3 regions of the Ensifer sp. PDNC004 genome follow, and region 1 is predicted to be linked to each of the others. Evidence: riboswitches for the same ligand, from Rfam matches in the RefSeq annotation. Region 1 holds a riboswitch; each other region holds the start of a gene.
What was found. Region 1 has a riboswitch for thiamine pyrophosphate ahead of thiO (glycine oxidase ThiO). Riboswitches for the same ligand answer to the same signal wherever they lie in the genome.
Positions count from the first base shown of each region.

Region 2: another riboswitch for thiamine pyrophosphate. It lies ahead of thiC (phosphomethylpyrimidine synthase ThiC); the one in region 1 lies ahead of thiO (glycine oxidase ThiO).
Region 3: another riboswitch for thiamine pyrophosphate. It lies ahead of thiB (thiamine ABC transporter substrate binding subunit); the one in region 1 lies ahead of thiO (glycine oxidase ThiO).

Region 1 is NZ_CP070352.1:1,256,996-1,267,325, forward strand. Features, by position in the region: gene JVX98_RS05575 (AAA family ATPase) at 1-2,801, opposite strand, end outside; gene JVX98_RS05580 (amidohydrolase family protein) at 2,973-4,658, shown strand; gene JVX98_RS05585 (thiamine phosphate synthase) at 4,693-5,298, opposite strand; gene JVX98_RS05590 (thiazole synthase) at 5,295-6,068, opposite strand; gene thiS (sulfur carrier protein ThiS) at 6,072-6,269, opposite strand; gene thiO (glycine oxidase ThiO) at 6,266-7,234, opposite strand; TPP riboswitch at 7,398-7,517, opposite strand; gene bioB (biotin synthase BioB) at 7,940-8,956, shown strand; gene JVX98_RS05610 (8-amino-7-oxononanoate synthase) at 8,953-10,098, shown strand; gene bioD (dethiobiotin synthase) at 10,095-10,330, shown strand, end outside.
Region 2 is NZ_CP070352.1:1,400,661-1,410,990, forward strand. Features, by position in the region: gene JVX98_RS06190 (M20 aminoacylase family protein) at 1-13, shown strand, start outside; gene JVX98_RS06195 (Zn-dependent hydrolase) at 43-1,281, shown strand; gene JVX98_RS06200 (hypothetical protein) at 1,382-1,918, opposite strand; gene thiC (phosphomethylpyrimidine synthase ThiC) at 2,290-4,113, opposite strand; TPP riboswitch at 4,204-4,332, opposite strand; gene JVX98_RS06210 (sigma-54 dependent transcriptional regulator) at 4,430-5,794, opposite strand; gene JVX98_RS06215 (ATP-binding protein) at 5,798-7,666, opposite strand; gene JVX98_RS06220 (dicarboxylate/amino acid:cation symporter) at 7,895-9,220, shown strand; gene JVX98_RS06225 (YafY family protein) at 9,298-10,017, opposite strand; gene JVX98_RS06230 (glutathione S-transferase family protein) at 10,112-10,330, shown strand, end outside.
Region 3 is NZ_CP070353.1:3,041,779-3,052,108, reverse strand. Features, by position in the region: gene JVX98_RS23010 (ABC-F family ATP-binding cassette domain-containing protein) at 1-1,365, opposite strand, end outside; gene JVX98_RS23005 (thiamine diphosphokinase) at 1,369-2,019, opposite strand; gene JVX98_RS23000 (GNAT family N-acetyltransferase) at 2,104-2,589, opposite strand; TPP riboswitch at 2,723-2,841, shown strand; gene thiB (thiamine ABC transporter substrate binding subunit) at 2,893-3,921, shown strand; gene thiP (thiamine/thiamine pyrophosphate ABC transporter permease ThiP) at 3,929-5,554, shown strand; gene thiQ (thiamine ABC transporter ATP-binding protein) at 5,551-6,270, shown strand; gene JVX98_RS22980 (M48 family metalloprotease) at 6,571-8,082, shown strand; gene JVX98_RS22975 (RNA polymerase factor sigma-32) at 8,285-9,151, opposite strand; gene JVX98_RS22970 (CarD family transcriptional regulator) at 9,461-10,030, opposite strand.

The DNA.
Region 1 (10,330 bases):
CCGGAAAGCCGCAGGCCTTCCTCATAGGCATGGCGGGCCGCTTCGGCGCGGCCAAGGTTGAGGCTGGCTTCGCCGAGCAGGAAACAGGCGGCCGCCCGTCTGGCCGGTAGAATGGTGATCGAAAGATCGCGCGCCGTCTTGAAGAAGCGTTCGATCAGGTCGACGACGGCGGCGTTGTCGAACTGGCGCAGCCGCAGTTCGGCAACGCGGTCCAGATAGTTGAAGGCCCGCGCGGCGTCGCCGGCGCGCTCCCAGTGGCTGAGCACGCGCGGCAGGTTTTCGGCATTGTCCGGCTGCCCGCCTTCTTCCATCGCCTTGGCGATGGCGCGATGAGCTTCATGGCGCTGTTCCGACAGCAGGCTCTCGTAGATCGCCTGGCGGATGACGGCATGGCTGAACATGAACCGGCCCGGGCGGTCGTCGGCGGGCTTGATCAGGTGCGCCGCCTGCAGCCGCTCGATACTCGCCTCGATATCCAGTGCCGTCTTCCTGATCGGCGGCAGCGCGCCAAGCTCGGCGAGCGAGAAGGTTGCGCCCATGGCGCTTGCGATCTTCAGCAGCACCTGCAGCTCCGCCGGAAGCTGGTCGGTCCGGGCAATCACGGTCACCTTGGCGGTGTTGAGCAGGGTCGCATCGTTCGAGCGGGGCTCGGAGAGCAGCGAGACGGCTGCGGCGGGCTCGGCCGCCTTGGGCAGCCGACGCTCGCCGATCATCCGGCAGATCTCGCAGACCAGCAGCGGGTTTCCGGCCGATTGCGCATAGACCGCCTCGCCGAAGCCGTCGGCGGGCGAGTTGCTGCCGATCGATGCGCGAACGAGCGCGATCGTGCCCTCGAAATCGAGCGGCAAAAGATCGAGCGTCTGGGCGCCGTTATGGTGCAGGCCGGTCCACCGGGTCAGGTCTTCCTGCGTGCGGGTCGTCCGGGTCGACACGACGACCGGTACCGGTGCCGCCCCTGAAACCAGCCGCCCCAGCAACTGACCGGACGCCTCGTCGAGCCAGTGCACATCTTCAAGCACGACGAAGCCCTGCCCTCCGGCGAGGCTGTCGGTCATGAGCTCGCTCAGCAGTTCGCGCAGCCGGTGGGAGCGCCCGTCACCGGACATGGCCCGGGTTTCCGGCGTGTCCGGCAAGGTGAGGTTGATGGCATCGTTGAGCAGCGGCGCGAGCGAGGCGAGTTCCGGTCTTTCCGCAAAGAAGAGCCCCACCTGGTCCGTGGCCTCGGCGCCGCGCAGATCGCCGATGCCGAGCAGGTCGCGGATAACCCCGCGCCAGGCAAAATAGGGCACGTCGCTTTCGATGTCGTCGGCATTGCCGACGAGCACGCGATTGCCGCGGTCGCGACAGCGCTCCACGAAGGCGCGCAGCAGCGCCGACTTCCCGACGCCGGAATCGCCTTTGACGATCATGATGCCGGACTGCCCCCTGGGCGCGCTGTCGAGATAGGCGGAAAGGGCCGTCATTTCGGCTGCGCGGTTGAGGAGTGCCGGCGACTTGGTGTCGATCGTCGCGACAGTCTCGGCGATCGGCGCGAAGGCGGACACGCCGCCGCGCACACCCGGTATGGCCAACGACCACGGTCCGGAGAAAGCGATCTGGCTGGCAGTCTCCTTGGCCGTCGCCTGGTCGACCAGGATGCGCCCGGCGGCGACGCTTGCCAGGCGCGCGGCCATGTTCACGGCGGCGCCGACCACCGTGTAGTCCGCGCGGTGGCTGGCGCCAAGCGCGCCGCAGAAGCTCTCGCCGGTGGAGATGCCGGCCGAAAGGCCGATGTCGGGATCGTCGAGTTCGCCTGAAAGACGCAGTGCCGCAACAATCGCGCGACGCGCGTTGTCGGCATGTTTGGGGCCGGGCAGGCCGAAGACCGCGAAGATCTCGAGACTGTTTGCATGGAGGGCCGTATGGAGGATTTCGCCGCCGGTGCGGCCGACGACGGCGATCGACCGTGCAACGAGCTGGTTCAGCCGGTCGAGATCTTTCTCGAGGTCCGGGCCGACGATATGCACAAACAGGGCCGTCACGGTTCTCAGGTCCGCCAGCCATTCCGAAAGCGGCGACAGAAGCCGGCCGCGCAGCGAAAGCGGCAGATAGGTTTCCAGCCGCTTGCTGGCGGCGCCCGAAAGGGCGCGGGGCGGCCTGGTCGCGGTCGAATAGGGATCGATGCGTTCGAGGCGGGCGGTGCCCTCCCGGCCGGGCGCGCCGGTTGCCCGCTTACCGATCAGCTGCCACACGGCGTCGGAGACGAGAATTTCGCCGGCATCGCTCAAAAGACCGCAATGGTCCGCCTGCGCCAGGCAGTCGCCGCCGACGATCAGCCAGCGCTGGTCGACACGGGGAACGAGGTGCAGCAGGGTGATGGTGCCGACGCCGACGGCGATGCGCAGTTGCAGCGCGTCCTCCGGCCCGCCGGGGCCGCCGATCTCTTCACGGATGCGGCCGGCGCAATAGCAGCTGCGCCAGGCGGCCTGCTCCAGCTCGCTGTCGGAGGCAGCCTGCCAGCCGGCAAGCAGGCTGTCGCCGGCAAAGCTCAGCACCGTGCCGCCATGTTCCTCGATATGCCGGACGAGTGGTCCCATGTAGCCGTTGAGCAGCCGGCTTACCCGTTCGGCGCCGGCGGCGCGGTCGCTTTCGGACCATTTGGCGGTCAGCCGGGTAAAACCGGAAATGTCGGCGAACAGCAATGTGCCGGGAAAGTCCTCGCGCGTCGGGCCAGCCGAATCCGTCGCCGCCGGGGCAGACCATCGAACCAGGGCTCCCGACAGGTAACGTTGGAATTCATTCTTGCCGGCGCCACCTACCACGCAAAATTCTCCCCAAGATTTTAGAGTAACATGCCTCCTTTCGCACTTAAAGTCCGCCCGTGTTGACCTACGGGGTTCCAGTAACGGCAAGTAAATATCTGTTCCACGCCGCTTGCGAACGGAGTAATGTTTGCCCGATTGTTCGAGGGGGTCTCGCAACAGGAGGGGATGATGGGGGTCGACTGGGGTGGTCCGGTCGCCGCCGTGACACGCCGCAATGTCTTGCGGCTGTTCTCGGCAGGCGTGATGGCGAATGTGCTTTCCGGGTGCCGACACGACTGGCCACCGGCTGCGGCCTGCGAGCTGCCCTATCCGATCGTCGACGTTCACTGCCATTTCTTCAACGCGGCTGATGTACCGGTCGAAGGGCTCGTGCGCTATGTGGCGCTGCGGGAAAAGTTGCCGGAAGCGAGGCTCTCCGCCGATCCGCTGCAGTCGAAGCGCCTGGAAAACGCCCTGGTGGTCTTTCTCGTGACGGCCCTTGGCGATGTCGCGCCAAAGGCCAAGGTCGAGGACGCCATTCTCAAGAGGCGGATGCCGCGCCCTTCCGACGCCGAGTTCGAGCGGCAGAAGGACGAGCAGTTGCGCACCGCCGTCAAGCAACTGGTCGCGCTAGCGGGCGAGCAGCGCGCGTCGTTGACCGCACAAAGCGGCGCCGAAACGCCGGATTATCAGGGCCTGCTGGAACAGATCGGCGGCGCCCCCGGCCTGCCGCAGGGCCTGCAACGGCGCTCCGGCAGCGTGGAGGAGACGGATGTCGATGCGCTGGCGTCGGCCGCCAAGGCCCACGACCAGATCGGCAACTACCTTTCCTTCGTGCGCCTCATGCAGGACTACCGGGAAAACCTCGCGGAAACCTATGCCCGGATCTTCGCGTCGAAATGCCGGTTCTCGATGATCACGCCGAGCATCCTCGATTTCGAGAAATCGATCGGCGGCAGGGCATCGCCGCAGCACGACCAGATCGACGTGATGGACGAGATCCAGCAGCTGGTGATCAAGCGGCACGGCATCCACATGCACAGCTTCGTCGGCTTCGATCCGCATCGGGAGGCGCAGAAGCGCGGCTCGTCGCTGGAAAACGTCCGCTATGCGATCATGGAAAAGGGCTTCATCGGTGTGAAGATCTACCCGCCCATGGGCTTCAAGGCCTGGGGCAATGCGGATCCGGCGATCGATGCGGCGCTGAAGCGGCTCTACGACTGGTGCCGCGACAACAGCGTGCCGATCATGGCGCATGCGGAAAACAGCATCGGCGCCGGTTGCGGCTATGGCAATATGGCGAGCCCCGCCTACTGGGAGAAGCTGCTCGATACCAACCGTTACAATGACTTGCGCATCAACCTCGCGCATTTCGGCGCATTCGATGAAGTCATTCGCCCGGGCGCGCCGACGGGCGTCATGGTGTCCTGTGCCCAGGACAAGTTCTCCGGCCCGCCGACCTGGGAGGACATCATCGGCAGGACGATCGACCACGGGCGCCGGCCGAACCTGTTTGCCGACCTGAGTTACCTCAGCGAACTCGTCACCGACAACACGCCCGGGCTGCACGAAAAGATCCGCGCGCTGCTCGACAAATGGCTGAAGGACTACGATCCCGGTGCGCGCCATCTGATGTTCGGCACCGACTGGTCGATGATGGCGCTGGAGAAGGACTACAACGCCTATGTCCCGCGGATCGCCCAGCAACTGAAAGAGGCCAATGTCAGCGAGGAGGACCAACAGAACATCTTCTGGAAGAACGCCTCCCGTTACCTAGGCCTCGACCGGCCGGGGCCGACCCGCCAGCGGCTCGCCACCTATTGCCGCAAGCGCGGCCTGGATGCCTCCTGGCTGTCGCAGCTGGAGATCGCCTGACCGCGGAGATCGACGCCCGCGGTCTGGCACGTGCTCATCGCCACGGTGCGGTTCTGGTAATCCATTCGCGGGTCCGGCCTTCCGGGTCGGCATTGCGGGTGATGTCCGTCACGACGGCGGCGATGTCGGCGCCGTGCTCGAAGACGCCGGCAATCCGCTCGACGTTGAGACCGCCGATAGCGACCAGCGGCAGGGAGCCGACGCGCTTCCGCCAGGCGGCAAGACGCGGCAGTCCCTGCGGCGCCCACTTCATCGCCTTGAGGATGGTCGGGTAGACCGGCCCGAGTGCGATGTAGTCCGGGTCGGCTGCCAGCGCCGTCTCCAGTTCCGCCTCGTCATGGGTGCTGAGGCCGAGCTTCAGGCCGGCGGCGCGGATCGCGGCAAGGTCGGCCTCCGCCAGGTCCTCCTGACCGAGATGGACGAAGTCGCAGCCTTCGGCGATCGCCAGCTGCCAGTAGTCGTTGACGATGAGCTGGCAGTCCTGCTCGTCGCAAACAGCCTTGGCCGCGCGGATCTCGCGGCGGAGCTCCGGTTCCGGACGATCCTTGACGCGTAGCTGCACCAGCTTGACGCCGAGCGGCACCAGCCGCTCGATCCAGTCCGCGCTGTCGACGATGAGGTAGAAGGGATCGAGTTTCACGCAAACACCGCCTTTCCGATGACGGGGGTGGAAGGAACGGCAAAATCGCGCGGTTCGAGCATGCCCGCCTCGAAGGCCTGCCGCCCGGCATTGATCGCGCCCGCAAACGCCGAGGCCATCAGCGCGGGCCTGGCGGCACCGGCGACGGCCGTGTTGAGCAGGACGGCGTCGAAGCCGAGTTCCATCACCGTCGTTGCGTGCGAGGGCCGGCCGATGCCGGCATCGACGATCAGCGGCACATCGGGGAAATTGGCCCGCATGGCCCGGAGCGCCTGGATGTTCTGTGGCCCCATGGCGCTGCCGATCGGCGCGCACCAGGGCATCAGCACCTTGCAGCCGGCTTCCAAGAGCCGCTCGGCAACCACAAGGTCATCCGTGGTGTAGGGAAAGACCTCGAACCCTTCGGCCGAGAGGATGCGCGCTGCCTCGACCAGCCCGAAGACATCGGGCTGCAGCGTGTCGTGGTGGCCGATCACTTCGAGCTTCAGCCAGTTGGTTGCGAAGACCTCGCGGGCCATCTTGGCCGTCAGCACCGCCTCGGACACCGAATGGCAGCCGGCGGTGTTCGGCAGCACGTGCACGCCGAGCGCCCGGATCAGTTCGAAGAAGGCGCCGCCCTGGCGGCCTCCGGCGGTTTCGCGCCGAAGCGAGACCGTGACGATCTCGGTGCCCGAGGATCGCACCGCATCTTCGAGCACGGCGGGGGAGGGATAGCGGGCGGTGCCGAGAAGCAGTCTCGAGCGCAGGTCCTGTCCATAAAGCGTCAGCATGTCTCAGCCTCCTTTCATCGGCGAGAGAATTTCGATGCGGTCCCGGTCGCAAAGCGCATGACCCGAACGGTCGGCCCGGTGCACCAGTTCGCCGTTGACGGCAGTGGCGAGCCAATCGCCTTCGAAGTCGAGCGCAGCCAGAAGCTCGGCGAGGGTGGCGACGGCGAGGTCGTGATCCTCGCCATTGACGGTCAGTCTCATGCGGCATCTCCCTTCAGGTCCTGCACAAGGGCAAGGTCGGCTGCTTCGGCCGCCAGGGCCGGCGAAAGCAGGAAGCCATGGCGGTAAAGTCCGTTGATCGTGATGGTCTGCCCGGCGCGCAGGGCACGCGGCAGGTTGTCGGCGAAGGCGGGGCGGACACCGGCGCCGGTCTCGACGAGGCGCGCTTCGCCGAAGGCCGGATGCAGCGCATAGGCGGCGTTCAGCAGTTCCATGAGCGAACGAGCGGTGATCGGTCCGCCATCATCCGTCTCGATCATCGTCGCCCCGCACATGAAGAGGCCGCCGCGCGGCACGATATAGAGCGGGATGCGCGGATGAATGAGCCTGACGGGCCGCGACAGCTCCACGTCGCTTGTCTCAAGATAGAGCATTTCGCCGCGCACGCCGCGCAGGCCGGGCGTGTCACCGGTGCCTGCCGCACCCGTGCAGTCGGCGACGAGATCGTGCTGTCCGTTGTCGCTCGCCTCGGTGACGAAGGCGATGCCGCGATCGACAAGCTTCTGCCGCAGCCGGGCGAGCGCCCGGCGCGGGTCGAGATGCGCCTCGCCCGGAAAGAACAAAGCCTCCCGGAAGCGCCCGGCAAGTGCCGGTTCCAGCCGTTCGATCGCGGCAGCATCGAGCCATTCGTAGCCGGAGGTGCGCGAGGCGAAGCGCCTGAGTTCGCCGGCGTCCCGTGGCGGGGCGACGACCAGCGTACCGTTGCGGGAAACTTCGCCTGGCAGGACGTCGTCCCACCAGTCGATGGCGCCGATGCCCTTCGTCAGCACCGCCTCTTCGGCGCTTTCGCGCTCGCACCAGGGCGCCAGCATGCCGCCGGCAAACCAGGATGCCGCACCGGCAAAGCCTGGCTTACGCTCGACGACCGTCACCGCGACACCGCGGGCGCTGAGTTCATGGGCCAGACAGAGCCCTGCGACGCCGGCACCTTTCAGGAGGACCCGCATCGCTCAGCGCTCCCGTGCGGCGCGGACGGGCCGTCGTAGGCAACGAAGCGGGATGGTGTTGGCGGTGTGCATGCCGAGGCTCCAAAGGTGGAGACCCAGTTCAGGAGCGGGGGAGGGGAAGGACGCCTTGCCGATTGATCCGTCACGTGAGCGCGACGTTTGCGGCAGCGAGTCTGCACCGTCCCTACGCCAGTATGAACTGGATCAGGTTCAACGGGTCACTGCGCCGCGCAACCGCATAGCAGAATCTCAGCCCCTTGGCGGGACACCCCTGGTGAATGCTCCAAGCTGACCGCTCGGGGCCGTTTTTGTCAAGAGCCAGCATTCGTGCTGACTGTGATCTGACTGCCGAAAAAATTATCTATAATTTTGCTGCGAGAAAGCGGAGGTGTCGGTGGCGTGATGGAAGGAAGGGTGTTGGCCGACCGGAGTGGAGCTTGGAGTGCCGGGAAAGTCCGGAGTCGTAACGGTTTCGTTGGTGGACGTGCGAGATTTCCGGGCTGACGCGAGAGTGATTGATTGTCGGTTCTTGCCCTCTGTCGACGGCGTCCGGACCCTCATGTGATCCGAAGATACAACCTGAAGAATATAAGATGTAAGAATTTCTCCGCTTGGGTGCTTGCGAATTCCCGCGTCCGTCAAAATTATAGATAATATTGGATTCTATCTATTTTACGATCGCGACGACCTGGAGGACAAGCTGAAATGCTGGACGAAAACCGACCGACTGGTGCTGATTTGATCCCGGGCGACGCGGCCCAATCCCGCTGGGCCCGGCCGGAAGCGGAGAAAATCTATAATCTGCCGTTCAACGATCTGCTCTACCGCGCCCACACCGTCCACCGTGCGCAGTTCGATCCCAACGCCGTTCAGATGAGCCGGCTGCTCTCTATCAAGACCGGCGGCTGCGCTGAGGATTGCGGCTACTGCAGCCAGTCCGCTCACTACCCGACCGGGCTCAAGGCATCGAAGCTGATGGAGGTCGAGCGTGTGCTTGCCGAGGCGCGCAAGGCGCGCGACGGCGGCGCGACCCGCTATTGCATGGGGGCCGCGTGGCGCAGTCCGAAGGACCGCGACATGGATGCCATCGTCGCCATGGTCGGCGGGGTGCGGGCGCTCGGCATGGAAACCTGTATGACGCTCGGCATGCTGACGCCGGCCCAGTCTGCGCGGCTCGCCGAGGCCGGGCTCGACTACTACAACCACAATGTCGATACGTCCGAACTCTTCTATAGCGAGATCATCACCACCCGCAGCTTTGCCGACCGGCTGGAGACGCTCGCCAATGTCCGCGACGCCGGCATCAAGGTCTGCGCCGGCGGCATCCTCGGCATGGGCGAAACCGCTGACGACCGGATCTCGATGCTGGTAACGCTCGCCAACCTGCCGGTGCCGCCCGAAAGCGTGCCGATCAACATGCTGATCCCGATCCCGGGTTCGAAGCTGGCCGATGCGGCACCCGTCGATCCGATCGATTTCGTCCGCACCATCGCGCTTGCCCGCATCCTGATGCCGCAATCGAATGTCCGGCTTTCGGCCGGGCGCACCGACATGAGCGACGAGACGCAGGCGCTCTGTTTCTTCGCCGGCGCCAATTCTATTTTCGTCGGCGAAACCCTGCTGACCGCCGACAATCCCGGCGAGGACCATGATGCAGCACTCTTCCGGCGGCTGGGGTTGAAGCCGATGGCTCCACCGGCAAGGCAGGACGCGGCGGAATGACCGCGGGTCTGTTTGCGCGCCATGAGAAGACGCTGGAGGGCCTCGAACGCAAGGGCCGCCGGCGCGCTCTTGCCCCCGCTGGCGGAGTGGATTTCACCTCGAACGACTACCTGGCGCTCGCCGCCTCGCCGCGGCTGAAGGCAGCGATAACGGCCGCCATCGCGCGCGGCGTGCCTGTCGGCTCCGGCGGCTCAAGGCTGTTGCGCGGCAATCACGAAGAACACGAGGCGCTGGAGACGGAAGCGGCCGCCTTCTTCGGCGCCGAACGGATGCTCTTCTTCGGCAGCGGCTATGCCGCCAATGCTGCCATGTTTTCGACGCTGCCGCAGCGTGACGATCTCATCGTCCACGATGCCCTGATCCATGCGAGCGCTCACGAAGGCATCGCCGCAAGCAAGGCCGATGCGGTGGCAGCAGTGCACAACGATGTCGGCGCCTTTGCCGATGCCATCGAAAAATGGCGCCGCGCCGGCGGCACAGGGCGCCCGTGGATTGCCGTCGAAAGCCTCTATTCGATGGATGGCGATCGCGCGCCGCTTGCCGACCTCCTCGCGCTTGCCGCGCAGCATGACGGCTTTCTCGTCGTCGACGAGGCGCACGCGACCGGCGTCTTCGGACGGGAAGGTCGCGGTCTGGCGGCGGAACTGGAGGGTCGTGAGAATGTCGTCGTGCTGCACACCTGCGGCAAGGCGCTCGGTGTTTCCGGCGCGCTGGTCGGGGCGGGCGCCCTCCTTTGCGACTATCTCGTCAACCGCGCCCGCAACTTCATCTATTCGACCGCGCCTTCGCCGCTCGTCGCGGCCGCGGTGCGTGAAGCGCTCGCAGCCCTCGTCGACGAGCCGGAACGCCGCGCCGCATTCGACGGCCTGAGGTCTTTCGCCAACCGGGCGCTTGTCGAGACGCTCGGCATCGAAGGCAGCGGCTCGCAAATCCTGCCCATCCCGATCGGCGACAACGGCCGAGCGCTCCGCATCGCCGCCCGCATGCGCGCCGAGGGTTACGATATCAGGGCAATCCGCCCGCCGACGGTGCCGGAAGGCACCGCGCGTCTTCGGATCGCCATCACGCTCAACGTCGACCAGCCTGCAGTCGTGCGGATGCTGCAGCAGTTGAAGATCGCGATCGCCAAGGAGCGGCCATGAAGACCCGTATCGTGGTCACCGGTACCGATACCGGCATCGGCAAGACCATCTTTTCCGCAGCCCTCACCGACGCGCTCGAAGGCTGCTACTGGAAGCCTGTGCAGTCAGGTCTCGACGAAGAAACCGACAGCGAAACCGTCGCCCTGCTTGGCCGGTTGTCGGCCGACCGCATCCTGCCTGAGGCCTACAGGCTCGCGACGCCGGCCTCGCCGCACCTGTCGGCGCGGATCGA
Region 2 (10,330 bases), 140 kb from region 1:
AAGCCGGCCATGAACCGAAATCCGCATGAAAGCAGGACAGAGATGCCATCTTCTTCCATAGATGCCGCGCGCCTGATCGGGCGTATCCGTGAGCTCGGCGACATCGGTCGCGATGCGGAGGGGCGATTGACCCGGCTCGCCGGCTCCGACAACGACAAGGTCGGTCGCGATCGTCTCGTGGCGTGGATCGAGGCGGCCGGGCTCGACGTTGCGGTCGACCGTATCGGCAACATCTTCGGCATCTGGCGCGACGACGCGAACGGCGGCGAAGCGCCGGTCATGCTCGGCTCGCACATCGATACGGTCATCAATGCCGGCATCTATGACGGTTGTTACGGCGTGCTTGCCGGATTGGAAGTGATCGAGACGCTGAAGAGCAGTGGTGCGACGCCGGCCCGGCCGATCGTCATTGCCGCCTTCACCAATGAGGAGGGTGTGCGGTTTGCGCCCGACATGCTCGGCTCGCTCGTCTATGCCGGCGGTCTGCCGCTGGAGACGGCGCTTGCGACCATCGGCACGGATGGCTCGTTGCTGGGCGAGGAACTTGAGCGGATTGGCTATGCCGGTACCGTCGAGCCGGGGTTCCTCACCCCCCACGCCTATGTCGAGCTTCATATCGAGCAGGGGCCGGTGCTGCAGCGCGAGGGCTTTGCGATCGGTGCGGTCGAGAACCTGCAGGGCATCTCCTGGCAGCGCGTGACGATCGATGGCGTCGCCAACCACGCCGGCACGACACCGATGGCGATGCGTTCCGACGCCGGTCTCGCCGCCGCCCGGGTTGGCCTGTTCCTGCGCGAACATATTGCCCGGTCGAACGCGCCGAGTGTCGCGACCATTGGCACCATGCGTTTCGAGCCCGACGCGATCAACGTCATCCCGTCGCGTGCCACCTTTACCGTCGATCTGCGCGATCCGAACGAAGAACGGCTGCAGGCGCTCGAAACGGCACTTGCGGACTTCCTTGTCCGTATCGCCGAGGAAGAGGGGGTGACGATCGCCGTCGAGCGGCTTGCACGCTTCCAGCCGGTGGTCTTCGATCAGGGCATCGTCGCAGCGATCGAGGCTTCGGCCAGCGCGCGAGGCCTCAAGAGCCGGCGCATGACCTCGGGCGCCGGCCATGACGCCCAGATGATCGCGCGCATCGCGCCGACGGCGATGATCTTCGTGCCGAGCCGCGACGGCATCAGCCACAACCCGCGTGAACACACGGAGCCGGACGAGCTCGTCGCCGGCGCCAATGTGTTGCTCGACGTGGTCGAGCGGATGGTGGGGAGTCGCTAGAGGGGTAGGGGTATTGCGCGTCCGTTGATTAAACAGGATCGATGTCGCGCTTCCCTCTTCCCATCATGCCAAGGCTTGGCCCGAGCGTGCAGACGTCGCTTCAAGGCTCTTTTTTCGTGTGACCCGCACTTTTATGGGATCCCGCATCGCCCTTCTGCCGGGTGGAAGATTCTGGCCCGCTCCCCTCGGCGGGCTCTTCCGGTGTCTGGCGGAAAAGATTGAGGAAGCTGCTGCCGCCGTGCCATACGCTGCCGGTCGGTCCGTAATCGCGCCCGTCGCGCGAAGAGTGACGCTCGCTGTCTCCACCGCTCAGGCCGCTTCCGTCGATGACGCCGCCTCCGCCGCCTGCGCCGGTCCCACCGGGCTCGCCACCCACGCCGCTACCGTCGCCGGAGCCCCAGTTGCCGCCACTCCCGTCACCGCCACCCTCGGTGCCGCCGCTCCCGACGTTTTCGCCGCCTTGGTCGCCGCCGCCCGGAGCACCTTCACCATTCCCGCCGCCGGTATTGGCGTCGTCCGCATGGGCGGCGGAAATCCAGGAAAGGCCCGCGGTAAAGCTCCCATCGCGCGGCAGGTCGCCTGCGAATGCAAGGGCCCCGATGGACAGGGCCGTCAGTCTCAGCAGGCGTGTCCTCAAGTCTTTCTCCTTGTGCGAACGGCGTTGTTGCGTCGTTCTGCAAGACCTTCTGCGCGTCATAGGACTGCAGCGCGTCGCGAATGAATTTCGCCGACAGCGACTTTTGCGAGTGCCTTGCATACCGTTCAATCGACGCGGGGACAAGCTATTCGGGTGCCGCGCAAGGTGCGGGCCCATGGCGGTGGCCGCAACACGCCGATGATCGCGGGTTCGACGGGGGGGGGGCGCATTCGTCGATTGGGCGGGTCGGAAGCGCGCCTGCCACTCCGGTCAAACCCGAACGTGAAGGAGGAGGAGACCGTTGGCGAGCACCGGGAAATCCTGCGCGAATTGAAGGGGCCGTGACCGGCCCCTTCAGTGGGCTTTGCCGCCTACTCGGCCGCGCCAGCCGCCTTTTCCACCGGCATGTAGAGGTCGCCGCCCTCGCGGTACTTCGCAGCCATCGCCTCCAGCCCTTCCTTCTGCGCCTCGGCCCGGATGTCGTGCGAGATCCGCATGGAACAGAATTTCGGGCCACACATGGAGCAGAAATGCGCGACCTTGTGCGCCTCCTTCGGCAGGGTCTCGTCGTGAAAATTGCGGGCTGTTTCCGGGTCGAGCGAGAGGTTGAACTGGTCCTCCCAGCGGAACTCGAAGCGGGCGCGCGACAGCGCGTCGTCGCGCACCTGGGCTGCCGGGTGACCCTTGGCGAGATCGGCGGCATGGGCGGCGATCTTGTAGGTGATGACGCCGACCTTGACGTCGTTGCGGTCAGGCAGGCCGAGATGCTCCTTCGGCGTGACATAGCAGAGCATGGCGGTGCCGAACCAGCCGATCATCGCAGCACCGATGCCGGACGTGATGTGGTCGTAGCCGGGTGCGATGTCCGTCGTCAGCGGTCCGAGCGTATAGAACGGCGCCTCGCCGCAGACCGCGAGCTGCTTGTCCATGTTCTCCTTGATCTTGTGCATCGGCACGTGGCCGGGGCCTTCGATCATGACCTGACAATCCTTGGCCCAGGCGATCTTGGTGAGTTCGCCGAGCGTTTCGAGTTCGGCGAATTGTGCCGCGTCGTTGGCGTCGGCGATCGAGCCCGGGCGCAGGCCGTCGCCGAGCGAGAAGGAGACGTCATAGGCGCGGCAGATGTCGCAGATCTCCTCGAAATGCTCGTAGAGGAAGCTCTCACGATGATGATGCAGACACCACTTGGCCATGATCGAGCCGCCGCGTGACACGATGCCGGTGACGCGGTCGACGGTGAGCGGGATGTAGTGCAGGCGGACGCCGGCATGGATGGTGAAATAGTCGACGCCCTGCTCGGCCTGCTCGATCAGCGTGTCGCGATAGACTTCCCAGGTGAGGTCCTCGGCAATGCCGTTGACCTTTTCCAGCGCCTGGTAGAGCGGTACGGTGCCGATCGGAACCGGCGAGTTGCGGATGATCCATTCGCGGATGTTGTGGATGTTGCGGCCGGTCGAAAGGTCCATGACCGTGTCAGCACCCCAGCGCGTCGCCCAGACCATCTTCTCGACTTCCTCGGCCATCGACGAGGTGACGGCGGAGTTGCCGATATTGGCGTTGATCTTCACCAGGAAGTTCCGGCCGATGATCATCGGTTCGGATTCCGGGTGGTTGATGTTGGCGGGCAGGATCGCCCGGCCGCTGGCGATTTCCTGGCGCACGAATTCCGGCGTCACGTGATCGGGAACGTGGGCGCCGAAGCTTTCGCCGTCGCGGACCTTCGCGCGCGCCGCGTCGCGGCCGAGGTTCTCGCGGATCGCCACGAACTCCATCTCCGGCGTGATGATGCCGGCGCGGGCATAGGCAAGCTGCGTCACTGCCCGGCCACCCGTGGCCTTCAGCGGCGCATGCTGGAACGGGAAGGTCGGTGTCAGCCGGTCGCCGCTCACAAAGCCGTTGTCTTCGGGGCGGACGGTGCGTCCCTCATAGGTCTCGACATCGCCGCGATCGACGATCCAGTTGCGGCGAAGCCGCGGCAGGCCGTCCTCGATGCGGATCTCGGCACCGTCGGCGGTGTACGCGCCGGAGGAGTCATAGACCGTGACCGGTTGCTCGCCCGAGGTCGGGTGCAGAGCAATCTCGCGCATTGGCACGCGGATATCCGGATGAAGAACGCCCGGCTTGTGGATCTTTCGGGAGGCCGGAAGCGGGCCTTGCGTGACCGCGAGGGCTGCGGTTTTGGTGGCAATATTCATGACGAGGCTCCAAGTTTGCGATTGGAGACCCAGTTCTGATGCCGGAAAGATGAAAGACGCTCCGCCAGGTGCTCACCGCACGGAATCCTGGCTTCGATATCTGCACCGTCCCTACGCCAGTATGAACTGGATCAGGTTCAACGGGTCACTGCGCTATAGCCGGCAAGCCGGCCATCCAGCAGAATCTCAGCCCCTTGCGGGACCCCCCTGGTGAATGCCTGGATCATAGCCATCGAACGGCCCGGGTCGTCAAGCGTGAATTCGCGTGTCGACAAAGATGCACCTAGTGCGTGTGTTTTCGGATTCGAATTTGGCGCTAGCGGCCGGCCTTTTCCGGTGCTGTCCGCTCGGCATAGTCGGCGCGGTTGATGCCGTGGCGCTGGAGCTTGTCGTAGAAGGTCTTGCGCGGGATGCCGAGCGCCTCGATCGTCGCCTTGACGTCGCCGCGCTGGGCGCGCAGCGCCTCCTTCAGGATCTCCGCCTCGTAGCGTTCAAGCCGTTCCGGCAGCGCGAATCCGGGCTGTTCGGTAGGCGCAATCGTTTGGCCCAGCGGACCTTCCACACCAAGCGCCACCCGCTCGGCAAAATGCGAGAGTTCACGCACATTGCCCGGCCAGGCATGCGTCACCAGATGCCGTTGTACGGCTGGAGAGATCATCGGCACGTCTCGCTTGAAGCGCTCGGCCGCCCGGGTCAGGAAGTGCGAGAAGAGCAGCGGGATATCGTCACGGCGTTCGCGCAGCGGCGGGATCGACAGCGTCACGACGTTCAATCGGAAGTAGAGGTCTTCGCGGAAGTCGCCGCGCTCCGCCGGATTGCCGAGATCGATCTTGGCAGCCGCGATGACGCGGATATCGACCGGACGAACCTGGTTGGTGCCAAGCGGCGTGATCTCGCGCGCTTCCAGAACGCGCAGCATCTTCACCTGCGTTGCCGGCGGCATCGCCTCGATTTCGTCGAGGAACAGCGTGCCGCCGCTCGCATGCTCGATCCGTCCGATGCGCTTCTTCAAGGCGCCGGTGAAGGCGCCCGGTTCATGGCCGAAGAGTTCGCTTTCGATGACCGTCTCCGGCAGAGCGCCGCAATTCAGCGCCACGAAATTGCCGTTGCGGCGGCGGCTCCAATTGTGAAGCAGGGTCGCCACCACCTCCTTGCCGCTGCCGGTCTCACCGGCGACGAGCACGTCGACATCGGTATCGGCGATGTGCCGGATCGTCTGGCGCAGGCGTTCCATGACCGGCGTCTGGCCGATCAGCGGCAGGCTGTCGCCGGCCGTCTCGGCGGCCCGCTTCAGTGCGCGGTTCTCCATCACGAGCCGGCGTTTTTCCAGAGCGCGATGCACGCTCTGCACCAGCCGGTCGGCGGCGAAGGGTTTTGGGATGAAGTCGTAGACGCCGTCCTGAAGCGCCTGCACCGCCATCGGGATATCGCCGTGGCCGGTCACCAGGATCACCGGCAGGTCTGCGTCGAAGGCTTCGATGCGGCGGAAGAAGGCGAGGCCGTCGATGCCCGGCATGCGGATATCGCTGACGACGATGCCGTCGAAATTGGCATCGAGCGTCTTCAACGCTTCGGCGGCGCTGGCAAACGGGATGACGGTGAGGCCGGCGAGTTCCAGCGTCTGCGTCATCGCCTTGCGCAGATGGGTGTCGTCATCGACGAGATAGACGGTCGGCTGCATCGCTCAGGCCCTCTTCAGGCGAACCGTGAAAACGGTGCCCTTGTCGCTGGTGTCGACGGTGATATCGCCGCCATAATCGGCGACGATCTCCTTGGAGATGGCAAGGCCAAGGCCGAGGCCCTCGTCCTTCGAGGTGTTGAACGGCGTGAACAGATCCTCGCGGATATGCGGGGGAATGCCCGGGCCGTTGTCGGCAACGACGAGCGAAACCGTCCCGGACGGGCTCTCCTCGCAGCGCACGCGGATCTCGGCATCGCCGCGCGCGCCGAGCGCTTCCAGCGCGTTCTGGAGAAGATTGATCAGCACCTGTTCCAGCCGGATGCGGCTGCCGAGCACGCGTAGGCCATTTTCCGGCAGGTCGATGACGATCGCATCCATGCGGCCGGCAAAGCGGCTGCGCAGCAACAGCATCGCCCCTTCGATCACGTCGCGCATCGGCGTCGGTTCGGCGACGAAGCGGCCCTTGCGGGCAAAGCTTCTGAGTTCGTCGGTGATGGTGCCGACCCGGTCGGTCAGTTCAGCGATGCTGACGAGGTTCTCGACCGCGGTCTGCTGCTGGCCGCGATCGAGGAAGGTGCGGGCGTTGTCGGCATAGGCGCGGATGGTCGCGACCGGCTGGTTGATCTCATGGGCGACGCCGGCCGCCACCTGGCCGAGGATCGCCAGCCGGTTCGCCTGGACCAGCTCCTGTTGCACCGCCTGCAGCTTTTCGCCGGTGCGCCGGTGGTCGGCGATCTCGGTTTCGAGATGATCACGGGCAAGGCTGAGGTCATGGGTGCGCTCCGCCACGCGGGTTTCCAGCTCGTCGCGGGCGGCGCGATCGCGCGCTGAGACGAGCGCCAGCGTCTGGCGGCGGCGCAGGAGGAAGGCGGTGAGCGCCAGTAGCGGTGCGAGAAGGGCGAGCGCAATCAGCCGGGCCTCGCGGGTTGCCGCCGAGATCGCGCCATCGAGCGGCGCCAGCTGCTCCAGCCGCCAGCTTGTGGTCGGCACCATGGTTTCGACCCTGAGGAACCGCCGCTCGCTATCGCCGGGCAGGAGCGCGCGCAACTCGCTGGAACCGTCGCTCGTCGGTTCGATGTCGCGGAAGGGCAACGGCAGCAGCGAAGCATCGCCGAACTGCAGGCTGTCGCGGATGGCGGCGACACGATCGCGCGGAATGGTCCTCGTCGTCATGAAGCGCCAGGACGGGAAGCTGGTGATCAGCACGATACCGCGCCGGTCGGTGACGTAGACCGGCTTGCCGGAGGCGAGCCATTCGGCTTCCACGTCGTCGAATTCGAGCTTTGCGACGACGACGCCGATCGGACCGTCGGGACCCTGAACCCGTCGCGAAATGTAGAGACCGGGCCGCTTGCTGACGTTGCCCATGGCGAAATGCTCGGCCTTGCCGTCGCGCATTGCCATGCGGAAATATTCGCGGAAAGCATAGTCGTTGCCGACGAAACTCGTCGGCTCGCGCCAGTTGCTGGCAGCGACGGCAACACCATCGGGGCCGATCACATAGATGACGGCGGCATCCGTGTTGGCCGCCAGCGCCTGCAGCTTCTCGTCCAGCCGCTGCAGCGCCTGTGGGCTGCGGGTCGAAAGGGCCGCCTTCACCTCGACATCGTCGGCCAGCACCAGCGGCGTCGAGCGCTGGCGTTCAAGCACGGCGCGCAACAGCGAGGCCTTCAGATTGGCATCGATCCGGCTTTGGGCATCGACCGTTTCGAGCGCCTGGCTTCGGCCGTATTCGCCGGCGAGCAGGAGCGCGGCGACAAGCAGGGCGACGGCAAGGCCGGCAAAGACCAGCCAGGTGCGCCGCATCGACTGGTCGAGATCTGCCAGATTGAGGGGGGCGGAGAGGGCATCGAACATGGCCCAATTGTGCATTCTTTCGCTCAAGCTTCCAGATGGGCTGTGCGGAAATCCGCTCAACTCTTCGTGCGCGCCAAGCCGCCCGCACAAAACATCCTCATCAATTCAAAGGGTTGGTTACTGCCGCGGCGAACTGGCACGGCCGTTGCAAATGACATCCACATGACAGCCCGCGCTGTCGCGCATCGGAATTTGACCCGGGAGGCCCGGCATGACGCCGGACTGGGTGCAGTGGAGGATCTCATGATTATCGAACAGTCCGCGGAACCGCGCGGCAAGACACCTTTCTATCGCCATCTCTATGTCCAGGTGCTGGCGGCGATCGCCGCCGGTATTCTGCTCGGCCATTTCTATCCGTCGCTCGGCACGGAACTGAAGCCCCTCGGCGACGCCTTCATCCGTCTCGTCAAGATGATCATCGCGCCAGTCATCTTCCTGACGGTCGCGACCGGCATTGCCGGCATGACCGATCTTGCCAAGGTCGGCCGCGTCGCCGGCAAGGCGATGATCTACTTCCTGACGTTTTCGACGCTGGCGCTGATCATCGGCCTGATCGTCGCCAATGTCGTCCAGCCGGGCGCCGGCATGCACATCGATCCGGCTTCGCTCGACGTCAAGGCCGTGACGACCTATGCCGAGAAGGCGCATGAGCAGACGATCACCGGCTTCCTGATGGGCATCATCCCGACGACGCTGGTCGGCGCCTTCGCCGATGGCGACATCCTGCAGGTGCTGTTCATTTCCGTGCTCTTCGGCCTGTCGCTCGCCATGGTCGGCAAGAAGGCCGAGCCGGTCGTCGACTTCCTGCATGCGCTGACGCTGCCGGTGTTCAAGCTCGTCGGCATCCTGATGAAGGCCGCCCCGATCGGCGCCTTCGGTGCGATGGCCTTCACCATCGGCAAGTACGGCGTCGGCTCGATCGCCAACCTCGCGATGCTGATCGGCACCTTCTACATCACGTCCTTCCTCTTCGTGTTCATCGTTCTCGGCGCCGTCGCCCGCTACAACGGCTTCTCGATCGTGGCGCTCATCCGCTACATCAAGGAAGAGCTGCTGCTCGTTCTCGGCACTTCCTCGTCGGAAGCCGCCCTTCCGGGCCTGATGAGCAAGATGGAAAAGGCCGGCTGCAAGCGCTCGGTCGTCGGCCTCGTCATCCCGACCGGCTATTCCTTCAACCTCGACGGCACCAACATCTACATGACGCTGGCCGCGCTCTTCATCGCCCAGGCGATGGATATCCCGCTGTCGCTTGGCGACCAGGTGCTGCTGCTGCTCGTCGCGATGCTGAGCTCCAAGGGTGCTGCCGGCATCACCGGCGCCGGTTTCATCACGCTGGCCGCGACGCTCTCGGTCGTGCCGGCCGTACCGGTCGCCGGCATGGCGCTGATCCTCGGTATCGACCGCTTCATGTCGGAATGCCGCGCGCTGACCAACTTCGTCGGCAATGCGGTCGCAACCATCGTCGTTGCGAAGTGGGAAGGGGAACTCGACGAGGCACAGATGGCCGCGGTCCTTGGTGGTCGCACGCCGGAAGCCTTGCGGCAGCCGGCCTTGCAGCCCGCGGAATAAGTTTGCCTCCCAAGGCATGACTGCGAAAGCAGTCCGGACGCGGCTCGTGGCAACACGGGCCGCGTTTTCGTTTGGGGCTACTGGCCGCTCAAGGTCATCTTCGACGTCTCAGGCGCGCCGGCGTTCAGATAGGCGACGAAGTCTCGGAGCATCGGCACCCGGCGCGGGCGGAAACTCTCCTCCGTCATCGCGACATCGACGATGCGGTCGACGCGGAACTTGCGGAAATCCTGGCGCAGGCAGCACCAGGCAAGCAGCACCAGCATCCGCTCGAGATAGACGATCGCCAGCGGCAGGACCTGTCGGTCGGTCCGCTGCTGGTCGGCGTCGACATAGCCAATCATGACTGCGCGCTCCTGCCAGCAGGCCTCACGCAAAAGAGCGACATCGGCAACCGGCGGCTCCCGGCGCTCGAAGCGGTAGACCTGCGATGCCGCATGCAGCGCCTGGCGCTGCAAGCGATCGGGCAGTGTCGCCGTTATCTTGGAAAGCACGGCGCCTGCGGCCGCCGCGAGATCCGGCTCTCCCATGTGCTGCACCTCGGCAAGGCCGAGCACCAGTGCCTCGATCTCCAGGCGCGTGAAGGTTTGTGGCGGCAAGGCGATGTCCTCCGTCAGCCGGTAGCCGAAGCCGCGCTCGCCGTCGATGACGGCGCCGGCGGCGCGCAGGCTGTCGATGTCCCGATAGAGCGAGCGCAATGACACGCCCGTTTCCTCGGCGAGGCGCGCGGCCGTTACCGGGGAGGGCAGTGTGCGAAGCGCCTGGAGCAGGCGGAACAGACGATCACTACGGGCCATGACTTTGGAGGATAGAGGAAGCCTACTGACGAAAACTGGCAGTTGGCCGACTGTATAAGATCCGCATTGCCAAACGCAACCGAGGAACCAGACCATGCTGACACTCTTTCACGCCCCGCGCTCGCGCTCGTCGCGCATCATCACCCTGCTTCGCGAACTCGACGCCGTGGACAAGGTCGTGATCGAGATCGTCGATATCACTCGAGGCGATGGCAGCGGCCGCAAGGATCCGAAGAACCCGCATCCGGAAGGCAAGGTACCGCTTCTCGTCCATGACGGCGTCGTGCTCTGGGAGAGCATTGCGATCATTCAG
Region 3 (10,330 bases), on a different replicon from region 1:
GATCACAGTTCCGGCAAAACCGGCGACGATCTCCTGCAGCAGGTCGAGCGTCTCGATGTCGAGATCGTTGGTCGGCTCGTCGAGGATCAGAAGGTTCGTCGCCCGCGCGAGGATGCGCGCCAGCATCAGCCTTGCGCGCTCGCCGCCCGAAAGCTCACGGATCGGGGTGCGCGCCTGCTCCGGCTGGAACAGGAAGTCCTTCATGTAACCGGTAACGTGGCGCTGCTCGCCATTGACCAGCAGGTTGTCGCCGCGCCCGTCCGTCAGGTAGTGCGCCAGCGTATCGTCGAGATTGAGGTCTTCGCGCTTCTGGTCGAGCGTCGCGATTTCCAGATTGGTGCCGAGCTTTACCGTGCCTGTGTCGGGCTCGATCTGCCCGGTCAGTATCTTCAGGAGCGTCGTCTTGCCGGCACCGTTCGGGCCGACGAGACCGATGCGGTCGCCGCGGTGCACGCGGATCGAGAACGGCGCGACGATTGTGCGCTCGCCATAGGCCTTGGTGATCTTCTCGGCCTCGATCACCAGCTTGCCGGATTCCTTGGCGTCGGCGGCCGTCGCCTGCACGGTGCCCTGCGGCCCCTTGTGGCCGCGATAGGTCGCCCGCATGGTCTGCAGCTCGCCAAGGCGACGCATGTTGCGCTTGCGCCGCGCGGTCACGCCGTAGCGCAGCCAATGCTCTTCGCGTTCGATCGCCTTGCCGAGCTTGTGCTGTTCCAGTTCTTCCGCCTCTAGCACTTCATCACGCCAGGCCTCGAAATGAGCGAAGCCACGGTCAAGGCGGCGCGACTGGCCGCGGTCGAGCCAGACGGTGGCGGTCGAGACCTTTTCCAGGAAGCGCCGGTCGTGCGAGATCAGCACCAGCGCCGAACGGCTGCGGATCAGTTCGTCTTCCAGCCATTCGATCGTCGGCAGGTCGAGATGGTTGGTCGGCTCGTCGAGCAAAAGGATGTCCGGCTCCGGCGCCATGACGCGGGCAAGTGCTGCGCGACGCGCCTCGCCGCCAGAAAGGCGCTTCGGGTCTTCTTCGCCGGTCAGACCCAGGTGTTGCAGCAGGTAGGCGACGCGATAGGGATCGTCGCTCGGGCCGAGGCCCGCCTCGGCATAGGCCTGCACCGTGTCGTAACCGTCGAAGTCCGGCGCCTGGTGCAGATAGCGGATGGTCGCCGAGGGATGGCGGAACACTTCGCCCGACTGCGCCTCTGCAAGGCCCGCGGCGATCTTCATCAGCGTCGATTTGCCCGAGCCGTTGCGGCCGACCAGGCAGATCTTGTCGCCCGGCTCCACTTGAAAATTGGCGCCGGCAAGCAGCGGCGTGCCGCCAAAGGTGAGGAAGATATCGTCGAGTTTCAGAATGGGAGGCGCCAAGGCTCAGGCTCCGGAAAGATCATAGGGGCGGGCAAGCACCAGGGCGCGGCCGCTCTTGAGAGTGAAGCGAAGGGGACCCTCCGCAACGTTGGAAACGGTTCGGGACGAACCGAACGGCAGGGTGAAATCGTCAAGCGGGTAGCGCGCATTGACGATCGAAAGGCCGGTAAGCTCGGTCAGACCCAGCACCGAGAAGAGGCAGCCCTTGGGCAGGTCGACTTCGAGCGGGCCGGCCAGCAGTGGATAGGCCTCTTCCTCGCCCGACGTCATCAACACCGAAAGCCCGCGCTCGGCAAGGGCGACGGCATGAAGCAGATGCATGAACGCATGATCACTGCGGGTGCCGCCGAGCGCGCCGGCGAAGATCAGGCGATCGGCCCCGCGCGACAGCGCCGCCTCGACCGCGATCTCGCCATCCGTCGCGGCCTTTGCCGCCGGATAGGGCTCGCGCGGGACCGACGCGTAGTCCGCAAGAAGGGCTTCCTCGGTCGAATCGAAATCACCGACCCAGACATCGGGCACGATGCCGAGCAGCCGCGCATGGCGCATGCCGCCATCAGCCGCGATGAAGCGACTTGCGGCCAGTTGGTGAGCCAGCCGGTCGGTCAGCGAAAGGGCGCCGCCAAGCAGAATGGTGAAGGTCGATCGAGCCATGGCAAAGCCCATAGCGCAAAGGACCGCCGAAGGAAAACGAAGAAAACCGTCGGGCGACCGGTTCTCGGTATTTTGGTCAGACCGTCAATGCCCCTCGGGCACCGGATCGGGGAACAGCATGCCGGCATAAATGCCGGGGGTCGAATCCGGGATCTCGACAGCCCCGGCCACCCGCTCGTAGAACTTCGCGGGCCCGACACCGCCGATAATCGCATAGCCGTAGCCGGCCGCGCGCATGGCCGTCAGGCTTGCAAGCAGCAGCGCCTCGCCGATCCCCTGCCCGCGCATGCCTTCGTCGACACCGGTCGGACCGAAAAAGCCGAGCGCCGTCACGTCGTGGCAGGAAAAGCCGACGATCTTTTCGTCATGGACTGCGACATGCATGCGTGTCGGGGTCGAGGAAAAGGCGGCTTCCGCCTCGCCCGCCCATCCGGCGCCAAAGGTCTTTTCGATCCAGGACACGACCAGGCGGCGCTCCGGCGCCATGGCGCGGCGAATGCTGATGCCAGGATCAAGCTTCGACTGAGGCTCAGCCGGCAGGGCATAAAGTCGAACGAGCATATCGGGCATGACATTTCCTCCTCGCTGCCGTTGTGTAGCGCAGTTGGCGGCTTACGCAAACATGCGCCGTTGTGCCGGCCAGGCGCCCTTGCTTCCTCGCAAACATCGCTTGCCTTGGGGCCTTGGCAGCGGTAAATCTCTTGCCGCTCTAACGGGGTGCCTCCCGACCGCATGGCGGCCGGAGGCTGAGAGGCGTAAAAACGCCAACCCGCGGAACCTGATCCGGCTCATACCGGCGGAGGGATTAGACGCGATCGGATCGATACGCCCTTTTCCCATGCAACAACGAACTTTGGGAGAGAGGTCCTCGCCATGTCCAATTCATCGCAACTCAAACTCTTTAGCCGGCTAGCCCTTGCGGCCGCCGCAAGCCTCGTTTTTTCCGGCGTCGCGACCGCGGCCGACACGACGCTGACGGTCTTTACCTATGAGAGCTTCATCACCGAATGGGGACCGGGCGCCAAGGTTGCGGAAGCCTTCGAGAAGACCTGCGAGTGCAAGGTCAACTACGTCGGCGTCGCCGACGGCGTCGAGCTTCTCACCCGCCTGAAGCTCGAAGGCGCGGCTTCCAAGGCCGACATCGTGCTCGGCCTCGACACCAACCTCGTGGCCGAAGCCAAGGCGACCGGCTTCTTCGCGCCGCACGGCATCGAGGCAACCGGCGTCACCGTGCCCGGCAACTTCTCCGACGACACCTTCCTGCCCTATGACTACGGCCACTTCGCCGTCGTCTACGATACCGAGACGCTGAAGACGCCACCGAAGAGCCTCAAGGAACTGGTCGAAGGTGACCCGTCACAAAAGATCGTCATCGAGGATCCGCGCACGTCGACGCCGGGCCTCGGCCTGCTCCTCTGGGTCAAGGCCGTCTATGGCGACGAGGCGGGTGCCGCCTGGGCGAAGCTGAAGGACCGCGTCCTGACCGTCACTCCCGGCTGGTCGGAAGCCTATGGCCTCTTCACCAAGGGCGAGGCGCCGATGGTGCTGTCCTACACCACGTCGCCGGCCTACCACATGGTCGCGGAAAACACCGAGCGCTATCAGGCGGCTGCCTTCTCCGAAGGCCACTACATCCAGATCGAAGTCGCCGGCATGACCAAGAACGCCAAGGAGCCGGAACTGGCAAAGCAGTTCCTCGCCTTCATGACCGGTCCGGACTTCCAGTCGATCATCCCGACGACCAACTGGATGATGCCGGTCGCAGCGACCAAGGAGCCGCTGCCGGACGCCTTCAACAAGCTGGTCAAGCCGGAGAACACCTTCCTCCTGCCTTCGGAGGAGGTCGCCAAGAACCGCAAGGCCTGGATCGACGAATGGCTCGCCGCCATGAGCAAGAACTGAGGCCGGATTGTTCGCACTGCGCGAAAATCGCATGACAGTGGTCGCCGGGGCAGCCTGCCTCGGCGCCTTCGTGCTTTTCGTCGGCCTGGCGATCGTCGCCTTGCTGAGCCAGACGGGCGGCGCGAGCGATGACGCGCTGTTCGACGCCTATATCTGGCGCGTCACCCGCTTCACCCTGCTGCAGGCGACACTCTCGACGCTGCTGTCGGTTCTCTTTGCCATCCCGGTCGCCCGGGCGCTGGCGCGACGGCCGCAGTTTCCCGGCCGCATCTGGCTCTTGCGCCTGATGGCGTTGCCGCTCGGCCTGCCCGTTCTCGTCGGCGCACTCGGCTTGATCGAGATCTGGGGGCGCCAGGGCTTCCTCAATTCCGGCCTGCGCTGGCTCGGCCTCGCGCAGCCCGTCAGCATCTACGGCCTGTTCGGCATCCTGCTCGCCCACGTCTTCTTCAACATGCCGCTTGCGGCGCGCCTCTTCCTGGCCGGGCTCGAGCGCATCCCCGCCGAGTATTGGCGCAGCGCCGCCAATCTCGGCATGCCGTCGCGAGCACTCTTCCGTTTCATCGAATGGCCGGTCCTGCGCGGCCTCCTTCCAGGTGCCGCCGGCCTCGTCTTCATGCTCTGTGCCACCAGCTTCACCCTCGTGTTGACGCTTGGCGGCGGGCCTGCGGCCAGCACAATCGAAGTGGCAATCTACCAGGCGCTGCGCTTCGACTTCGATCCGCCGCGCGCCATCGCGCTATCGGCCCTGCAGATCGCCATGACCGGCCTGCTGCTGTTCCTGCTTCGTTATCTGGCGACCGAGCCGGAAGAGGGCATGACCGGTGGCCGCACCGTGCGCCGCTTCGATGGCGCGTCCAGGATCGCGCGCCTGAGTGATGGCGCCTGGATCGCCCTTGCCTTTCTGTTTCTTGGCGCACCGCTGATCGCCGTCCTCACCTCCGGCCTCGAAGCCGATCTGCTGAAGCTCGCGCGCGACCCGGCGGTGCACCGGGCGCTGCTGACCAGCGCGGCAATCGCGCTCGCGTCGGCCCTCGCCTCCGTCACCATGGCGGCCGTGATGATCCGCGCAGCCGCGACCGTCACCGCGCCGCGTCACGCGACGTCGCTCGCCCGCGGCTTTGCCGGCGCCATCGGCGCCAGCACCTCGCTGATCCTGCTGGTGCCGCCCGTGGTGCTCGGCGCCGGCTGGTTCCTTCTGCTGCGTCCCTTCGGCGATGTCGCGCGTTTTGCGCCCTTTATCGTCGTGGCGATCAATGCGCTGATGGCGCTTCCCTTCGTCCACCGCATCCTCGCGCCGGCAATGGCGACCCATGCGGCGCGGTCGGAACGGCTGACGGCAAGCCTTGGCATCCGTGGCTTTGATCGCCTGCGATGGATCGACTTTCCGGCGCTGCGCAAGCCGCTGCTGATGGCACTTTCCTTCGCCATGGCGCTGTCGCTCGGCGACCTCGGCGCCGTCGCCCTCTTCGGCAGCCAGGACATGGTGACGCTGCCCTGGCTGCTCTATAGCCGCATGGGCAGCTACCGCACCGCCGACGCCGCCGGTCTCGCCCTTTTCCTCGGGCTTCTGTGCCTGATCTTCACCATCCTCGGCACGGCGAATGACAGCCGGCCGGAAAGACGCAAAGCATGACCCACCCCGTTCCCGCGATAGAGCTGCGCGATGTCGAGGTCCGTTTCGAAACGGCCGCGCTCACCTTCGATTGCACGATTGCCACCGGTGGCATCGTCGCCGTCGCCGGTGCGTCGGGCTCCGGCAAGTCGACGCTGCTCCACATCATTGCCGGGTTCGAGGACCCCGATCGCGGCGAGGTCCGCATTCTCGGCGAGAACGTGGCCGATCGGGCGCCGTCGGAACGGCCGGTCTCGATGATCTTCCAGGACAACAACCTTTTCGCCCATCTCGACGTCGCGACCAATATCGGCCTCGGCATCGACCCGGCGCTTCGATTGACCGCGACCGATCGCGACAAGATCGAAGACGCGCTCCGCCGCGTCGGGCTCGAAGGCTTCGGGAAAAGGCTGCCGCCGACGCTTTCCGGCGGCGAACGCCAGCGGGTTGCCCTTGCCCGGGCGCTTGTGCGAAAGCGCCCGCTGCTGTTGCTCGACGAACCCTTCGCGGCGCTTGATCCCGGCATGCGCGCCGGCATGCGCACACTCCTGCGCGAACTGCACGCGGAGGAAGGCAACACGATCCTGATGATCACACACCATCCCGAAGACGTGAAAGCCCTGGCCGACAGCGTGCTTTTTCTCGACCGGGGGCGTATCATCGCAAACGACGCCGTCGACCGCTTCCTGGCGCGGCGGGATAATGCGGCGATCGATCGCTTTCTCGGCAATACTTGAAGGACGGACGGGATTCACCACGCCCTTGGCCGGTTGCCACAATTTGACCGCGGCGCCATGCGACGCGCGAAATATCTGGCAAGGCGCGAATATTCCCGCATCCGTTGCCGTGATACCACGGGGCAACTATTTCTACCGAGATAAACTAGGCAGGTGGCGCTGAAATCAGATACAGCAAGACCAGGACTGAAAGGTCGCGGCAGAGCAACGCTGCCGCGCTGAAAAAGTAGGACTTTCAACGCTGTCGTTCCACGTTTCCGCAGAATGCGGGCGGAGCGACGGACGGAAACGGGCTGAGGCATGGAGAGGCATACAGTCACACACGACCGGATCCCGCCGACGGGCGGACGGCTGCGTGGACGCGCCGTGGTTGCATTGCTTGCGACCACGCTCCTTTCCGCATGCCAATCCGTGATCGAGCAGACTTATCAGCCGACGGTTTCGCCTTCATCCAATCCGCAGATCGTCGAGGAAGTCCAGAAGAACGATCCGCGGGCACAGCTGGGCGCGCGCGAACATCCGCGTATCGTCGCAAGCTACGGCGGCGAGTACAAGGACGCCAAGACCGAGCGCCTGGTGGCGCGCATCACCGGCGCGCTGACGGCGGTCTCCGAGAATCCGCAACAGTCCTATCGCATCACCATCCTGAATTCGCCGGCGATCAACGCCTTCGCGTTGCCGGGCGGTTATCTCTACGTCACCCGCGGCCTGCTCGCGCTTGCGAACGACGCCTCCGAGGTCGCCGCCGTGCTGTCGCACGAGATGGCCCACGTCACCGCCAACCATGGCATCGAGCGGCAGCAGCGCGAGGAAGCGGAAGTGATCGCCAGCCGGGTGGTCTCCGAGGTGCTGTCCTCCGATATCGCCGGGAAGCAGGCACTCGCCCGCGGCAAGCTCCGGCTCGCGGCCTTCTCGCGCAACCAGGAACTCCAGGCCGACGTGATCGGTGTGCGCATGCTCGGCGAGGCCGGCTACGACCCCTATGCCGCCGCGCGCTTCCTCGACTCGATGGCCGCCTATAGCCGCTTCACGGCGGTCGATCCGGAATCCGACCAGAGCCTCGACTTCCTGTCGAGCCACCCGAACGCGCCCCAGCGTGTCGATCTCGCGCGCCGGCATGCCCGTGCCTTCGGTCCCGAAGGCACCAGTGGCGACCGCGGGCGCGACTACTATCTCGCCGGTATCGACGGCCTGCTCTATGGCGACAGCCCGCAAGAAGGCTATGTGCGCGGCCAGACCTTCCTGCACGGCCAACTCGGCATCCGCTTCGACGTGCCCGCCGGATTCCAGATCGACAACAAGGCCGAGGCGGTGCTGGCAACCGGCGCCGGCGACATCGCCGTGCGCTTCGACGGCGTCGCCGACACGGGCGGCCGAAGCCTGACCGACTATATCGCCAGTGGTTGGGTCACGGGCCTCAAGCCCGATACGATCCGGCAGATCAGCGTCAACGGCCTGGAAGCCGCAACAGCGCGCGCCTCCGCTGACCGTTGGGATTTCGACGTGACGGTCATTCGTATCGATACGCGGATTTACCGCTTCCTGACCGCCGTGCCCAAGGGGTCGAACGCGCTTGAGCCGACCGCAAACCAGTTGCGCACCTCGTTCCGCCGCATGACGGCCGCCGAGACACAGTCGCTGAAGCCGCTGCGGATCCGGGTCGTGACCGTCCGGCCCGGCGATACGATCACCACGTTGTCGGCCCGCATGATGGGAACCGACCGGAAGCTCGACCTCTTCCGGGTGATCAATGCGATGCAGGTCAGCTCGACGATAAAGCCGGGCGACAAGGTGAAGATCGTTTCCGAATAGCGTGAGGTGGGCGCGGTTGCAGCGCGTTGGTGCGCGCGTGACTGCCTGCCGTCTATTAGACAAGCGCGTCGTTGGGTGCCTCTACGATTGCCAAAAAGCCCAGCGCCAATCGTCTCATTGCCAAGCCATCAACGCGCAGAACTGCAAGCCCGGCTCAGTGCCGGGTCGCCGAGCACAGCACTGGCGTGGCGGCGTCAGACGGTCAATGAATGCCCGCGGTCAGCGCCGGCGCTCTCGTCGCCAGGGCTGCCCGGAGCTTTTCCAAGGCCCGGGTTTCGATCTGCCGCACGCGTTCCTTGGAAATTCCGAGATCGATGCCGAGCTCTTCGAGCGTCGCCCCTTCTTCCGTCAGCCGCCGGGCGCGGATGATGCGCATCTCGCGCTCCGTCAGCGCTCCCAGCGCATCGCGCAGCCAGACGCGGGCCCGTTCGCCGTCGATCATCTCGCTCACCTGCTCGTCCGGCAACGGCGCGTCGCTGGCGAGGAAATCGAGCCGTTCACCGCCATCGGAATCGCTGCCGCCGACCGGCGCCTGCAGCGAGGTGTCGCTGCCGGAAAGCCGCGCATCCATCGTCTGCACGTCAGCGATGCTGACACCGAGGGCAGCGGCAATCTCCTCATGCATAGCCTGCGATGTAAGTTGCCTGTCACCCTGGGCAAGCCGGGCACGAAGGCGCCGAAGGTTGAAGAACAGGGCCTTCTGCGCAGAGCTGGTGCCACCGCGGACAATCGACCAGTTGCGCAGGACATAGTCCTGCATCGACGCCCGGATCCACCAGGTGGCATAGGTCGAGAAGCGAACCTCGCGGCTCGGCTCAAAACGGGCTGCCGCCTCCAGGAGACCGATATGGCCCTCCTGGACGAGGTCACCCATCGGCAGGCCGAAATTGCGGAACTTTGCGGCCATCGAAATGACCAGGCGCATATGCGACATGGCGATCTTGTTGCGGGCTTCCTGATCGTTGTCGTTTCGCCAGGCTTGCGCCAGCTTGTGCTCCTCGTCGCGCTCGAGATACGGCGCCTCCATCGCGATCTTGATCATCCGCCGGTCTGCAGTGAGAGTCTTCATCGATCACTCCGTGACTGGCGCCGGGCGCCATTGCGTGTGAAGTCCAAAAGGCCGGACGGATGCAGTGTCCGGCAGCAGGGGGCGTCTCGCGCCGCGATGTCGAAACTTGAAGAAACGACGCGGCGCCCTAACTTCCAAGTCACGAACCTGAACGGTGACGAAGCACAGAACCAAGATCGCCCGGCGCGCAAGCGGCGCGTTTCTGCCGGCTTTTATAAATGCGCGCAGGCGGCAAAAGTTCCACGCGATCAAAGAAAAAGCCCGGCGCGATGGCCGGGCTTTTTGGTAGTCTCAGTGCAGTCGGACGGCTTATGCAGCTTCGTCCTGAGCGTCGTCTTCATCGATCGCCTTGCCGCGCTTCGGACCCTTGCTGAGATTGGCCTCGACGAGGCGAACAGCTTCGGTTTCCGACATCTTGTTGACGGCAGCGATTTCGCGCGCCATGCGGTCGAGGGCAGCTTCATAGAGCTGGCGTTCGGAATAGGACTGTTCCGGCTGGTTTTCGGCGCGGTAGAGGTCGCGCACGACTTCCGCGATGGAAATCAGGTCGCCGGAATTGATCTTGGCATCGTATTCCTGGGCGCGGCGCGACCACATGGTGCGCTTCACGCGAGCCTTGCCCTGCACAACCTTCAACGCGCGGTCGACGAAATCGGTTTCGGAGAGCTTGCGCATGCCGATGCTGACGGCCTTGGCCACCGGCACTTTCAGGCGCATCTTGTCCTTCTCGAAATCGATGACAAAAAGCTCAAGCTTCATGCCGGCGACTTCCTGCTCTTCGATCGCCACGATCTGGCCAACACCGTGGGCCGGATAGACGATCGATTCACCGGTCTTGAAGCCCTGGCGTGTCGAAGATTTTTTCTGCTGGGTCGTCATTCGTTTCAAAAACTCCCTGTTTCGCGCCGGCCATTCTGGCCGGGGCCGGGTCAGTGAGGCCCGGGATAGACGGGGATACCGCCGGGTGGGTACATCCTGGTCCGTCCAAGGAATGCAAACAGCCTCATGAAATGCGGTCACAACAGAGCAACGCCATGTTGCGTACTAGGGAGAAACCGCGTTTTGGAGATCGTTTGCTTTCGTGATGGTTTTCGGGCGCGCAAAAACACCCTCTGTGGATCAGTAGAAGGAACCTATCACAAAAAAGTGCCGAAATCAATAATTTGCTGCATGGCAGCC